Regions from separate parts of the Rhodoferax sp. ZS1R8 genome, predicted to be linked through region 2. Evidence: predicted binding sites of a transcription regulator. Region 2 holds the regulator's gene; the other holds the start of a gene.

The links. Region 2 encodes LexA, which represses DNA repair genes until DNA is damaged. Its sites were predicted from a motif close to ACTGTATNNNNATACAGT; they were not measured.
Region 1: the regulator LexA is predicted to act here: its motif matches at 1,172-1,189, upstream of AC097P_RS06465 (error-prone DNA polymerase).

What each region holds. Positions count from the first base shown of each region.
Region 1 is NZ_JBWMBA010000002.1:83,949-91,259, reverse strand. Features, by position in the region: gene AC097P_RS06465 (error-prone DNA polymerase) at 1-1,163, opposite strand, end outside; gene AC097P_RS06460 (glycine zipper 2TM domain-containing protein) at 1,295-1,939, shown strand; gene AC097P_RS06455 (SlyX family protein) at 1,958-2,176, opposite strand; gene AC097P_RS06450 (VF530 family protein) at 2,193-2,444, opposite strand; gene AC097P_RS06445 (formimidoylglutamate deiminase) at 2,482-3,861, opposite strand; gene hutG (N-formylglutamate deformylase) at 3,851-4,666, opposite strand; gene hutI (imidazolonepropionase) at 4,663-5,862, opposite strand; gene AC097P_RS06430 (HutD/Ves family protein) at 5,940-6,527, opposite strand; gene hutC (histidine utilization repressor) at 6,524-7,234, opposite strand.
Region 2 is NZ_JBWMBA010000005.1:275,504-282,814, reverse strand. Features, by position in the region: gene AC097P_RS18595 (acyl-CoA dehydrogenase family protein) at 1-109, opposite strand, end outside; gene AC097P_RS18590 (phosphotransferase family protein) at 150-1,235, opposite strand; gene AC097P_RS18585 (Crp/Fnr family transcriptional regulator) at 1,265-1,984, opposite strand; gene AC097P_RS18580 (hypothetical protein) at 2,198-4,183, shown strand; gene AC097P_RS18575 (D-2-hydroxyacid dehydrogenase family protein) at 4,152-5,159, opposite strand; gene AC097P_RS18570 (hypothetical protein) at 5,212-5,541, opposite strand; gene lexA (transcriptional repressor LexA) at 5,564-6,238, opposite strand; gene AC097P_RS18560 (asparaginase) at 6,351-7,311, shown strand, end outside.

The DNA.
Region 1 (7,311 bases), on a different contig from region 2:
GGCGGCTCGTTGCGCTCGCGGCTGATGAAGCGTTCGAACATCAGCGACGTCTCCTGGGGATTGGCTTCCGTCACATGCAGGCAGTAACACACCACCGAATTGGCTGCAGAGCCCCGGCCCTGGCACAGGATGCCCACGCTGCGCGCAAAGCGCACGATGTCGTGCACGGTCAGGAAGTACATCTCGAACCGCAACTCCGAAATCAGTGCCAGTTCATGCTCCACCCGCAGCCGAATGCCTTGCGGCATGCCGGCAGGATAGCGTTGCAGTGCGCCTTCTTCGCAGTATTGGCGCAGGGTCTGTGCCGGCGTATGACCGGGCAGAACGGGTTCCATGGGATAGTGGTAAGCGATTTGCGTCAGGTCAAAGTGGCACTTGTCGGCAATCACCAGCGTGTTTGCCAGCCACTGGGCCGGATACAGCGCCGCCAACCGCGCGCGCGACCGCAGATGGCGCTCGGCATTGGCCTGCAGCGCGAAGCCGCACTGCGCCACGGGTTGCCCCAGGCGCACAGCGGTCAGCACGTCGTGCAGCGGCTTGCGTGAGCGCACATGCATGCGCACACCGCCGGTGGCCACGATGGGCACGCCGCTGAGCTGCGACAACTGCTGCGCGCGCACCTGCTTGAGCGCATCGTCAACGCCCAGCACCAGCTCCACTCCCAGCCAAAAATTTAAGCCAAAAAGGCCTCTAGCCCTCGTGCAGATAGCGTAAGCCGCTTCCATATTGATAGCATCAGGAAGCAGCAAAAGCACCTCACAGTCCGTCAGAGACGCCCACAGAGCCTGGTTGTGTGTGCCATGCCAGGCCACCTGGTACTCGCCCTTGGGTGCCGCACGCCGCGCAGCGGTGATGAACTGGCACAGATTGCCCCAGCCTTGCAATGTGTGCGCCAGCACCAGGGCCTTGAGGCTCGGCCCGGAACCCAGCGCCACCGAAAACTCGGCGCCCAGCAGCAGCTTCAGATTCAGCTGCCCTTTGCACACTTCTGCATGCGCGCGCACTACGCCTGCCACCGAACATTCGTCGGTGATGGCCAGCGCGCGATAGCCCAGCGCAGCGGCGCGCTGCACCAGTTCTTCGGGTTGGGAGGCGCCACGCTGAAAGCTGAAATTGCTCAGGCAATGCAATTCTGCGTAATCGGGCGGTTGGGGGGATGGCATGGTTAAACACTGTATGCATGAACAGTATAACGATATGGCGATGACTGGCCTATAGTCGAGTTGCTTAGCCTCTCACGCCTGCCACAGCCCCGCCGTGGCCGCGCTTATTGACCATGAAAGTACATAAACCAATGAAAAAACAAACTCTCCGCCTGGCCTTTATGTTGGCCCTGGCAACACAAATCGGTGGCGCATGGGCTGCGGCCCCGGCAGGCAACGCCCACCTCAATGCCGACAGCAAAGCGGCAATGGCCCGCTACGATTCGGACAAACGGCTGTGCAACGACGAGACCACGTCCAATGCCCGCCTGCAGTGCCGCCGCGACGCCAAGGCTGAATATGACCACGCCATCGCAGCAGCCAGAGCCAAGGCGGCGGCTGCAAGACCCTCCTCGCCAGCACCAATTCCGGTCCCAGCGCCCGTTGCGCAGGCTGCACCTGCGTGCTCGGAATGCGGCCGTGTGCTATCCGTCGCCGTTACCGAAAAAGCCGGTGAGTACAGCGCGGTCGGCGTGCTGGCGGGCGGCGCACTGGGCGCGGTGCTGGGCAACCAGGTGGGCGGCGGTGTTGGCAAGGATCTGGCCACGCTGGCCGGTGCGGCAGGCGGCGCCTATGCCGGCAAAGTGATCGAAGAAAAGATCAAGACCCACAAGGTGTGGACCGTTACGGTGGTTTATGCCAACGAGAGCAGGGCCAGTTTTGATTTCCTCAACGACCCCGGTTTCCAGGTCGGTGACAAGGTGCGCAACACCGGCAACACTGTTGCCCGTATGTAAGGCACTGCCGTCGCACGCTCAGTAGTGCGGCGGTAACTCTTCGCTGGCCTTGCTGTGGGCGGGGCCCGTGTTATCCGGCATTTGCAGGCGCAACTGGCGCACTTCGCGCATCAGCAGGTCAATCTCCTGCTGCTGGCGCACGATGACCTGGTTGAGCTGGTCCAGCAGGTCTTCGGCAAAACTGGCCTTGATCTCCAGTTCGGTCAGCCGCTGGTCGGTGGGGCCGGTGGTATCCATGGGGTTTTCCATCGCGCTATTGGACACCACCCTGGCGGCGTGCCTCACGCAGCATGAAGAGGTACAACCCTTCTACCTTCTCACGTGCCCAGGGCGTCTTGCGCAAAAACTTCAGGCTGGAATTGACGCTGGGCTCAAACGTGAAGCAGCGCACCGGTATGCGCTCACCCAAGCCCTCCCAGCCATAGTGTTCAGACAGCTCGGTGACGATGGCTTCCAGCGTCTTGCCGTGCAGGGGGTTGCGGGGTTGTGAGGGGGTCGTCGTCATAACCCCTGTATTGTCCACCGGCTTGCCAATACCCTGGTCACCCACCCCAAAGCGCGACCATGGCCGGGGCGAAACCGGCATGGTCCTGCATCTGCGCCGGCTGGCCCGCCACATACACGGCGGCAAAGCGCGCATCCGGGCTGGAAAACACCAAGGCGTCCAATACACAGTCGGCCGGCACACCCAGCAGTGCCGGGGATTGCATGTCCATCACACAGAAGTCGGCACGTTGGCCCACGGCAAGCCCACCGAGAGCCAAGCCGGTCGCATTCCCTGCGCCGCCCAAGGCCGCTTCCAACAGTGCCGCTGCGCTGCTCAACGGCCCGAGGGTCTGAGCCGCAACATTGCGCTTGCGCTGCGTGAGCCGCTGCGAATACTCCAGCAGGCGCAGCTCTTCGCTCCAGCGGCGCGTGACATGGCTGTCAGAGCCTAGGGACCAGGTGCCGCGCAGTGCGGCATAACCCGGCAGGTCGAACACGCCATCGCCTAAATTCGCCTCCGTGGCTGGGCAGATGACGATGGACGCGCCGCGTGCCTGCACACCGGCCAGTTCGGTGGCCGTGGTGTGGGTGGCGTGCACCAGATTCCAGCGGGCATCCACCTCCACATGGTTCAGCAGCCATTCAATGGGGCGCTGGCGCGTGTGGGCCAGGCAGTCATCGACCTCCTGCGTCTGCTCCGCAATGTGGATGTGGACCGGCAGACCGCCTTGTTGTGCGTAGGCGGCCAGCTCGCGCAGGGCAGCCGGGTTGACCGCACGCAACGAGTGGATGGCAACCCCGACATTGATGCGCGCATCGCCACGTGCATGGGACTGCACCGCCTCCACCACACGGGCAATGCTGTCGGGTGTGGATGCAAAGCGGCGCTGGTCTTCGCGCAGGCCGGTGGCGGTGAAGCCCGAGCGCATGTACAGCGTGGGCAGCAAGGTGAGGCCCATGCCGGTGCGCTGGGCTGCGCGCACCAGGGCCAGCGACATCTCGGCCGGGTCGGCATACGGCGCACCGTCCAGCGCGTTGTGCAGGTAGTGGAATTCGCAGACCTGGGTATAGCCGCCGGCCAGCAGCTCGGCGTATAGCTGGCTAGCAATGGCTTCCAGTTGCTCGGGCGTGATGCGGTTGGCGGCCGAGTACATGCGGTCACGCCAGCTCCAAAAATCGTCGGCCGCGCCAACGCCGCTGCTGCGCCGCTCGGTCAGGCCAGCAATGGCGCGCTGGAAGGCATGGCTGTGGGCATTGGCCACGCCGGGCAGCACAGCGCCTTGCAGGCGCGTTGCGGTCGCCTGTTCTGCTGCTGTGGCGTTGGGCGTTACGCGGCTCCAATGGCCATCAGCACCCACCTCCAGCAGCACGTTGTAAGCCCAGGCGCCTTGTACCCAGGCCTGGGGCGCCCAGAACTGCGCTGCTTCACTTTTCATAGCAGCTCCGGCAAGCGGCAAGAGAGCTGGCGACCATTTTCTTCAATAGTGGCTGGATGCGGGCTGCGACTGCGGCGTCGTAGGCATAGGGCGCCACCTCCTGCATGTAGAGGTGCTGGCACATCTCCAGCTGGATCGCGTGGATGCCGCGTGCCGGCTGGCCGTAGTGGCGGGTAATGTAGCCGCCCTTGAACCGGCCATTGAGCACCGTGCTGATATGCGGGAAGCTGGCACAGGCCTGCACCGCGGCATCGGCAATGCGGCTGTCAGCGCTGGCGCCATTGGCCGTGCCGATGCTCAGGTCCGGCAGGCGGCCCTCGAACAGCCACGGCAGTTCCGAGCGGATGCTGTGCGCATCCCACAGCAGCGCAAAGCCGTGCAGCGCCTTCAGGCGCGCCAGCTCGCCCGCCAGCGCGCTGTGGTAGGGCTGCCAATAGGTCTCGCGGCGGCGCCGGCGTTCGGCCGGTGCGGGCTCTTGGCCCGTCTGGTACAGCGCCTCGCCGGTGAAGAAGTGCGTGGGGCACAGCTCGGTATTGGCGGCGCCCGGGTACATGGGCGTGTCGTCGGGCGGGCGGTTCAGGTCGATCACATAGCGTGAGGTGCTGGGCGTCAACACACTGGCTCCCAGTTCGCCCAAAAAGTTGTACAGCGTGTGCAGATGCCAGTCGGTGTCTTCCACATGCAGCGCCCGGGGCGCGTACTGCGGCTGCAACTCAGCGGGGATCTGGGTGCCGATGTGCGGCATGCTGACCAAGAGCGGTACTGTGCCCTGCTGCAAGTTGTAAACCGATGGTGTGGTGCTCATAGCACTTCCTGTCCCTTAAAGATCGTTTGCAGGCGCGGGTTGCCGCCCAGCGCATAGCTCAACTCGGCTGGGCGTTGCACATCCCACAGCACAAAGTCTGCACATTTGCCGGTTGCCAGCACGCCACGGTCTTGCAAGCCTAAAGCGGCGGCGGCGTGGTGTGTGACGCCGGCCAGCGCCTCTTCGGGCGTCAGGCGGAACAGCGTGCAGGCCATGTTCAGCATCAGCAGCAGGGATGTGCAGGGTGAGGTGCCAGGGTTGCAGTCAGTGGACACGGCCATGGGCACACCATGCTGGCGCAGCAGTGCGATAGGCGGCAGCTTGGTCTCGCGCAAGAAGTAGAAAGCACCGGGCAACAGCACGGCCACAGAGCCGGCCCGCGCCATCGCCTGTGCGCCCTCGGCTGACAACCATTCCAGGTGGTCGGCGCTCAACGCACCGTAGCGCGCGGCCAGTTGGGCGCCGCCGCTGTCGCTGAGCTGTTCGGCATGCAGCTTGACCGGCAGGCTTAAGCGCTGGGCTGCGGCAAACACGCGTTCCATCTGCGCGGTGCTGAAGGCAATACGTTCGCAGAAGCCGTCCACGGCGTCGACCAGCCCTTCGGCGTGCAGCACGGGCAGCATCTGCAGCACGGCATCTACATACTCATCGGTACGGCCGGCAAATTCGTGTGGCACGGCGTGGGCGCCGAGGAAGGTGGTGCGGACATCGACTGCATATTCCCGGCCCAGTGCACGCGCAACGTTCAAGGCCTTGCGTTCGTGCTCCAGCGCCAGGCCGTAGCCGGACTTGATCTCTACCGTCGTCACGCCCTCGGCCAGCAGCTTGCGCAGGCGCCGCCCGGCGCTGGCCTGCAACTCGGCCGCAGTGGCAGCGCGCGTGGCTTGCACCGTGGAGGCGATGCCACCGCCGGCACGGGCTATGTCCTCGTAGCTGGCCCCGTTGAGCCGCATCTCGAATTCGTTGGCACGGTCACCACCGTAGACCAGGTGCGTGTGGCAGTCGATGAGGCCGGGCGTGATGAGTGCGCCGCCTGCATCGTTCAACACCGTGCAGCGGTCCATCCATTCGCTGGGCAAGTCTGCGTGGGGACCTACCCAGGCGAGTGTCTCGCCCTCTACGACCAGCGCGGCGTTTTCCACCAAACCGTAAGGCTGCTCTGCGCCGGGCGCCATCGTAGCGGCGCTGCAGTGCATCCAGACCTGCACGCTGGATGAAGAGCCTTCGCCTTGGCCGGCTGCGGCGCGAGCGCCTCCGGGCGGCCGAGCGGCGCTCATGACGACAGCTCCATCCACAGGGCATGGGCACTGTGGATGTGTACCGTAGCCGCCTTGGCCAGCGTGCGCCAGACCAACGTACCCGCCGGCACGAACAATTCTTCAGAGTTAAATCGGACGCTAGCCCCCGACTGGTGCGCGTAGACAGCTATCGTTTTAGTAGCGCTCGCGAAAACCGTCAGATCCCCCTGCACGCGCACCATGCGGGCAGGTAGGCAGTCGTCATGCACCATCAGGTTGAAATCCTGCGTGGGGCCGTCCAGCAAGTCGCAGTGCGTAGTGGCACCACCGTCGAAGCACAACGCAGGGTCGGCCGCCGTCAGCCGGTGTTCGCAGGCGCTTGCATCGTCACTGTCGGACGGCGTGCGCACCGAAAGTAGCACGCCATTGCCCTGCAGGACCGCAAACCAGCGCGTGATGCCTTCGAAGCGCGAGAACGGTCCACTGGCAGTGACCTCGGCCACCGACATGCGCCAGCGCCACGCGCCCTCTGCGGGCCATGCCGCCAGTTCGCGCGTCATGCCGCCGCCATTGCGCCAGGGTGTTGCCGCAATATCGGCCAGGTGAACGGTACGCCAGCTCATAGTTGAAAATTCCCGCTAAAGCTGTACCGTACACCCGGATACACCAGTCGCGCAATGCTGGCCACGCGGGTGCCGCTGATGGTTCTGCGCTTCATAACCAGGCAGGGTGCCGTTGCGCTGATGCCCAGGGCCTTGGCCTCTTGCGCGCTGGGCAGCGCCGCTTCGATGGAGTAGCTGGCTTCCGTCAACGGTGCATGCTCCAGCAGGTAGTGCGTGGGCGTGGTCTGGGTCAAGTCGGCGTCCAGGTAGTGCGGGGCCGATGCGGGGTTGACGTAACGGTCTTCAAACTGGATGGCCACGCCGTTCTCGTAATGCACCTGCACCGAGTGGAATACGCGTGAGCCTCCTCGCACCTTCATCGATTGCGCCAGCGCGGCGTCAGCCTTCACCGTCTCCACCAGCAGCACGGTGGTGCTGTGGGAGTGGCCACGCTCCAGAATTTCTTCGTGGATATCGCGCACGGCCAGTGTGCTGGAGATGCGGTGCAATTGGGCAACCACGGTGCCCGAGCCCTGGACCCGTGTCACAACCCCTTCCACCGCAAGCTCTTTGACCGCGCGGTTGACGGTCATACGGCTCAGGCCAAACTGCTGCTGCAATGCGGCCTCGCTGGGTACCGCATCCCCGGGGCGCCACACACCCTGGTTGATCTGGGCCTTGACGAAGGCTTTGACCTGTTCGTATGCGGGCAACGGGTTTTGGGTCATGGTCGGCAACGGGGCTGCTAAGTTCAGTGGATTGTACAAGTTGTATAGACAACATGCTGCGGGCAAACCCTTATTGC
Region 2 (7,311 bases):
CGGTGATCTCGGCGTGGTAAGCCGCTTCGGAAGGATAGATGTGCTCGTCCATGAACCGCAGCACGCGTTCCTGCAGATCTTTTGTTTTGGGGGAATAGTCAAAGTCCATGGTGTCTCCGTTGGTGTTTCGAAAAGAATTGGTAGGCGGCTTAGGCTGCGCGGGCAAATTTCCAAGCCATTTGCGCCAGCGGTCTCGCGCCAGCCGCCGAGCTCACTGCTTGGGCGCTGGACGCAGTACCCGCCTCAACGCGCTTGGCAATGCCTTGCAAAATGGCAGCGATACGGAACATGTTGTAGGCCATGTAGAAGTTCCAATCTGCCTTTAGTTGCTCTGGCTTGGCCAAGCCTGTGCGCTCGCAGTAGCGGCGTATGTATTCTGCTTCGCTGGGTATGCCCAAGGCTTCAAAATCCAGTCCGGCGATACCACGGAATGAGCCGGGCGGAATGTGCCAAGCCATGCAGTGGTAGCTGAAGTCGGCTAACGGATGGCCCAGTGTCGACAACTCCCAATCCAGTACCGCCACCACTCGCGGATGCTCCGCATCGAACATCAGGTTGTCCAAGCGGTAGTCGCCGTGGACGATGCTGACCATATTGCCGTCGCGGGCCATGGCTGGAATGTTCTTGGGTAACCACTCCATCAACTGGTCCATTTCGGGGATGGGCTGGGTGATGGATGCGGTGTACTGTTTGCTCCAGCGACCGATTTGACGCTCGAAGTAGTTGCCCGGCTTGCCGTAGCCCGCGAGTCCTCGCGAGGCAAAATCGACTTTGTGCAAGGCTGAAATCACCCGGTTCATCTCGTCATAAATCGCAGAGCGCTGGCCGCGGTCCATGTCTGGCAACGATTGGTCCCACAGCACGCGCCCTTGCATGAACTCCATGACATAAAAGGCGCGACCAATGACCGATTCATCTTCGCACAGGCAATGCATGTGTGGTACCGGCACCTCTGTGTCCTGCAATCCGTGCATGACGGCAAATTCGCGTTCAACAGCGTGCGCGGATGGCAGCAACCTGGCAACGGGGCCGGGCTTTGCCCGCATCACATAGCTTTTGCCTGGGGTGATGAGTTTGTAGGTCGGGTTGGACTGCCCACCCTTGAACATCTCCACGCTCAGAGGTCCGCTATAACCCGCGAGATTTTTTTCCAGCCAAGTGCTCAGCGTAGGGATGTCAAAAGCATGCTGTTCGCTGACAGGCCGGGTGCCCAGAAAATGGTCAAATTCACTCATGGGTGTTCGTCAGTAGGGTTGTACAGAATTCAGTTGTCGGCATCGATGATGTGCATCAGCGCTGCGCGGTCGCGTACTACCAGCCCACCCTGCTCTATGCGGATGGCACCGTCGCGTTCCATGGACTTCAGTTCCTGGTTGACCCGCTGGCGCGATGCGCCCAGCAACTGCGCCAGTTCTTCCTGTGCCAACTGTAGGCCGATGCGCACCTCGCTGGCATCGCTGAGTGACGGGATGCCGTAGCTGCGAACCAGGTGCAACAGCTGTTTGGCCAGCCGTGCGCGCAAAGGCAATGTGTTGAGGTCTTCCACCAGACCGTAGAGTTGCCGAATGCGGCGCGCATGCAGCCGCAACAGGGCTTCGTACAACTCCACATGGAGAGCCAGTATTTTCTTGAAATCGGCCTTGGCCACACACAAAATCGTGGTGTCTGCGTGCGCGTAGGCATCGTGTGTGCGTCGGTCGCCGTCGAAGATGGCGACATCCCCAAACCAGATGCCCGGCTCCACATAGGCCAGCGTGATCTGTTTGCCCGAGATGGACGTTGAACTCACCCGAACAGCCCCACGCGCGCACGCAATCCACTCCTCCGGCGGCTCGCCGCGGGCTGCAATCAGGTCGCCGTCCTTGAAACGTTTGACGTAAGCGCATCGAAGAATGTCGTGTTTGAGTGATGGGGACAGCGTGGAAAACCAGCGACCGCCATTGATCGCTGAGCGTTCGTCGATAGTAAGGATGGGTTCGTCCATAGCTTGTCTTTTGGGTGACTGCATGTGTCGAAAATGACGACCCATTGTCACCTGAGGGGCAGCATCCTGTCTCAGGGTTTGTCACGTGCGTGTCTGGGCTGCTCTTTATGACGGCGTGACGGGGCACAAGCGAACGAGGTCGCGGGTTTTATTTCCCTTATGCGAAAATTCGCTCTATAGATGAAACTCCATAGAAAATTTAAATTTGCTCTATTGGGAGTTGCAACTCTTTGCGTTGCGATCGATGGCTCGGCTTTGACCTTGGGGCGTGCCAAGGGGGCCGTCTTTCTGGGGCAAGTTCTCAAACTGACTGTACCGGTTCATGTCGAGTCGGGGGAGGGCGCGTCCGCGCTGTGTTTTGAGACGGACGTGTTCTATGGGGACAACCGGCAGGATGCCAGCCGGGTCGGTGTGGGCAGCGAATCTCTGCCCCAGACACAGACGATCAATGTGACGGTCTCGGCCGCCAGTGTGGTCGACGAACCGGTCGTCACCGTCTATGTGCGGGCCGGATGTGACGGCAAAACCAGCCGGCGCTATGTTCTGCTGGCTGAATTGGCGCCAGAAGCTGCACCGCAAGCGAACCTCTCGCGCGTGCAGTTGGCATCTCAGCCGGTAGCTGCTGCAGCTACCGCCCGGCCCCTCGCCCCCGCCGATAAGGACTCAACCGCGGTGGAGCGGCCGCCAAGAAAGTCCAAGCCCGTTGCTGCCAGTCCAACTGCCAAGCCCGATCAGGCAGTCGCGGCGACCAAATCCGCATTCCTTGCCGCCAAAAGGCCTAGTCGCCGTTCACGCCTGGAGCTGGACCCATGGGGCCAGAGCCAGGAACGCGAACCCGCACTAAAGCTGAGCAGTGAACTGGCAATTGAGGCGGGGGAAGATTTGCAAAAGAGGGCGCGCACTGCCGCACTCTGGCGCTCACTGAACACCACGCCGCAGGATGTGCAAAACGCCGATAACAGCACACGTGAGCTGGAAACAGGCCTCGAAGGCTTGCGCGACACAACGGTCAAAAATCGCCAAATACTGGAAGATATCACCCAGCGGCTAGGCAGGGCGGAGGCCGAGCGCTATACCAATCCTGTAGTCTATGCGCTGCTGATGGTGTTGTTGCTGTGCGGTGTAGGGCTCGTTTATGCTTGGCTGCGCGTGCGCAAGCGTGGGCTGGACAGCGGACCGTGGTGGCGCGATGAGGCAGGCGCGTCCGACGAGGCAGACAGCGTGGACCGTGCAGACATGGACCAAGGCGTAACGCGAGGGCGAAGCCGGGACGATAACGACCCGCAGCTGCAAACCCAAGCGAAGGTCTCGCGTCCCATCGCGCAAGAGCCACCCGTCGGAAAGCTGGCTCCCCGCGTCACAGAGGTGGATGTCGACTTGCAGTTAGATGCTCCGACGGAGCCGAAGCCAGGCAGGGTGTCATCCGATGCACGCGCCAGCAGTGGAAATGCGGCTTCCAGTAAGTCCCCCGCCAAGGTAGTCAGACAAGCTGACTTTGCCAACAGCATGTCCGCAACGTTGCGCTCCGTGAACACCAAGGAGATGCTGGACGTTCGCCAACAGGCAGAATTCTTCCTGACACTCGGCCAACACGACGAAGCCATCGCACTGCTCAGCGAGAGCATGGCAAGTGATGTGGATGCTGCCGATCCCCTGGTCTATCTCGATTTATTGAAAATACTCCATACGCTGGGGCGCAAGATGGAGTACGACCGCTACCGCAACAGCTTCAACACCCTGTTCAACGGATATGTGCCGATCTACACGGATTTCAACCAACCCGGAAGCGGTTTGGAGGCTTACCCCCACGTCTGCAAGCGCATCGTTGCACTTTGGCCCACCGAAGAGGCCGTGGCTTACATCGAAAGCTGTCTGGTGCGCTCGGACAATGGCACCAGCAATTCCCAGCTTTTTGATCTGGGCGCGTTGCGCGACCTGTTGATGCTGCATGGCGTGGCCAAAAGAATTGCGTCCGCGTCGTTTGACTCGGGGTTCATGCCTTTCAGCATTGCAAAAGCAACCCATGTTGAGGCATCCTTGTCTGACGCCACACAACCGGTTTCTTCGACTGGTGACAACCAAGCCGACACTGCTGTCGACCTTGACATAACTGAGCCACCTGGCAATCTGATCGAATTTGACAGCGCAGATCTGCTGCCCCCCTCGTCTAGCGCCTCACCTGCAAAGCGCCGGGGTTGACGATATTGGTCGGCGTGCCCTTGATGAAATTGGTCACGTTGTCAAAAGCAGCACCAAACAGCTTCTCGTAGTTGTTTTGCTCTACATAGCCAATGTGTGGCGTGCAAATGCAGTTTTCCAAACGCAATAGCGCATGGCCTTGCAATACCGGCTCGCTGTCGAAAACGTCGACTGCCGCCATGCCGGGGCGCCCCCGGTTCAGCGCACTGATCAGCGTGTGGGTGTCCAGAAGTTCAGCACGTGCCGTGTTGACCAGCAGTGCTGTCGGCTTCATGCGTGCCAGATCGGCATGGTCGACCAGATTGCGCGTACTGTCGCTCAGTCGCAGGTGCAAGCTCAAAACGTCGCAATGTTCAAAAAATGCCTCGCGGCTGGGCGAGGCGCCATAGCCGTCCTGAAGAGCCTTTTCGCGTGATGCTTCGCTGCCCCAGACCACGACCTTCATGCCAAATGCCCGACCGTAGCCGGCGACCAGTTGACCAATCTTTCCGTAGCCCCAGATGCCCAAAACTTTGCCCTGAAGCTCACTACCGATGCCAAAATTTGTCGGCATGGAGCCTGCCTTCAGGCCGGACTGTTGCCAAGCGCCATGTTTGAGGTTGCCGATGTAGTGGGGAAGCCTGCGCATGGCTGCCATGATGAGTGCCCAAGTCAGCTCTGCCGGTGCAACGCCAGAACCCAGGCCCTCCGCCACTGCGATGCCACGCTCGGTACAAGCCTGCACATCCAAGTGACCGCTGACGCGACCGGTCTGGGAGATCATCTTGAGCTTGGGCAGCTTCTCGATGAGCTGGCGGTTGATATGGGTGCGTTCGCGGATCAGAACGATTACATCGGCGTCTTTGAGCCGGACCGACAGTTGTCCGATGCCCTTGACCGTATTGGTGTACACCTTGGCTTGGTAAGCCTCTAGCTTTGCCGCACATTCCAGCTTGCGAACGGCATCTTGGTAGTCATCCAGAATCACAATATTCATGGATGCAATTGTGCCCTGTCAAAGCGCCCGCAGCGCGTACCAAGGTATCAACTTATGACAAGGCAGCCTCGCGCGCAGCCAGGCGGTCCAGTTCGGCACACACGTCAGCCATGCGGCCGGATATCACCATGCGGCCTACGCTGGCACGGGATTGTCCACTTTCGACGACACGAACCACACGCAGTGGCATACGCACTACGTTATTTTGAGCTGTAGCCCTCGCCAACGGGTCATTTGCAGCTATGGATTTAGGAGCGTAGCTCCGAACTTCCCGCTTGGGAAGTGGTACACCCACAACCGGAATCCGGCTGGCGGACCACCAGCGCATCAGGCTCTGCAGTGGTCCAAAGAAATCGGAATTGGCAAATAAAGCGGTGTTCATGGATGGTTGCTTTCGTGCGGAATTACATGAGCATGGTGTTGCGGATCAAACCGACCGCAAGACCTTCGATTTCAAAAGGCTCACCGGGCTCCACCACAATGGTTTGGTAGTCCGGGTTTTCAGGATGCAGTTCGATCAGGTGTTTGTTGCGCCTAAAGCGCTTCACCGTGACCTCGTCACCCAGGCGTGCCACAACGATTTGGCCATTCTTGGCATCCTTGGTGGCCTGTACGGCTAGCAGGTCGCCGTCCATGATGCCGGCGTCACGCATGGACATGCCGCGCACTTTCAGCAGGTAATCGGGTTGGCGCTGGAACAGGCTGTTTTCCACGTAGTAGGTTTGGTCCACATGTTCCTGGGCGAGAATGGGCGAACCAGCTGCAACCCGGCCCACTAGTGGCAAGGCCAATTGGGCCAGGCCGGGCAGTGGCAGGGAAAACTGCTTGAGACGGGATTCGTTAATGGAGCGCAGGGTGTCGCTTTTGAGCCGGATGCCGCGGGATGTGCCGCTGACCAGTTCGATCACACCCTTGCGGGCCAGCGCTTGCAGATGCTCTTCCGCCGCATTGGCAGATTTGAAGCCGAGTTCAGTGGCGATTTCGGCACGTGTGGGCGGGGCACCAGTGCGTGCGATGGCGCTTTGGATCAGATCGAAGATCTGTTGCTGCCGTGCGGTAAGTTTAGGACTTTCAAGCATGCTGACTCCTTGGTTCTGGGCCGGGTAGCTGTTGGTCTATACACACTGTTTCGGTATCCAGTAGCTGTATTTTTAACCAGTTTTATTTTGTTTGCAAGTGGAAAGCGCAAATATGTTGAAAAAGATGGTGTTTTTGGGTACTGGGGGCACGATCGCTGGGACCGCGGCGCAGGCCAGCGACAACGTGGGCTACACCGCAGCGCAGGTCGGGGTTGACCATTTGTTGCAGGCCATACCCGGCCTGCGGCAGGGCCTGGGTGACTATGATTTCTTGTCCGAGCAAGTGGTCCAGGTGGATAGCAAGGACATGGGTTGGCCCCAGTGGCGCGCGGTGGCCGAACGCGTTGCGCACCACCTGGCGCAGCCGGAGGTTCACGCTGTAGTCATTACGCACGGCACGGATACCCTGGAGGAAACGGCATTCTTTTTGTCAAGCGTCTTGCCGCGTGCCGCACTGGCGGACAAACCCGTGGTGCTGACCTGCGCCATGCGGCCGGCCTCGTCGCTGGCGCCTGATGGCCCGCAGAATGTGCTCGATGCCGTTGCGGTCGCACGGTCGACGCTTGCCCATGGAGTGCTGGTGGCGTGCGCGGGTACCGTCCACGCGGCGCGCGATGTTCAGAAAGTGCACCCTTACCGCCTCAACGCTTTCGATTCAGGCGATGCGGGCCCGCTGGCCTTTGTGGAGGAGGGACGGGTGCGGTGGGTGCATGCCTGTCCGGTGGGCACGGTGTTGGCGCAGGACTTCCCGTTGGCGGCCCTGTCCAACGCAGCTTGGCCGCGCGTCGAAATCGTCCCCAGCTACGCCGGCGCGACCGGGGCTACGGTACGCGCACTCTGTGCTGCGCCGTCCGATTCTGCGCAGCCCGTGCGGGGCATTGTTGTTGCGGGCACCGGCAACGGCACCATCCATGCGGATCTGGACGCTGCCTTGCGGGAGGCACAGCTGCGCGGTGTTCGGGTTGTGCGGTCTACGCGCTGTGCATATGGCGCCGTGGTGGTGGGCTCCGAACAGGGGGATCTGCCGGATTCACAAGGCCTGTCACCGCTGAAGGCGCGCATTGCACTGATGC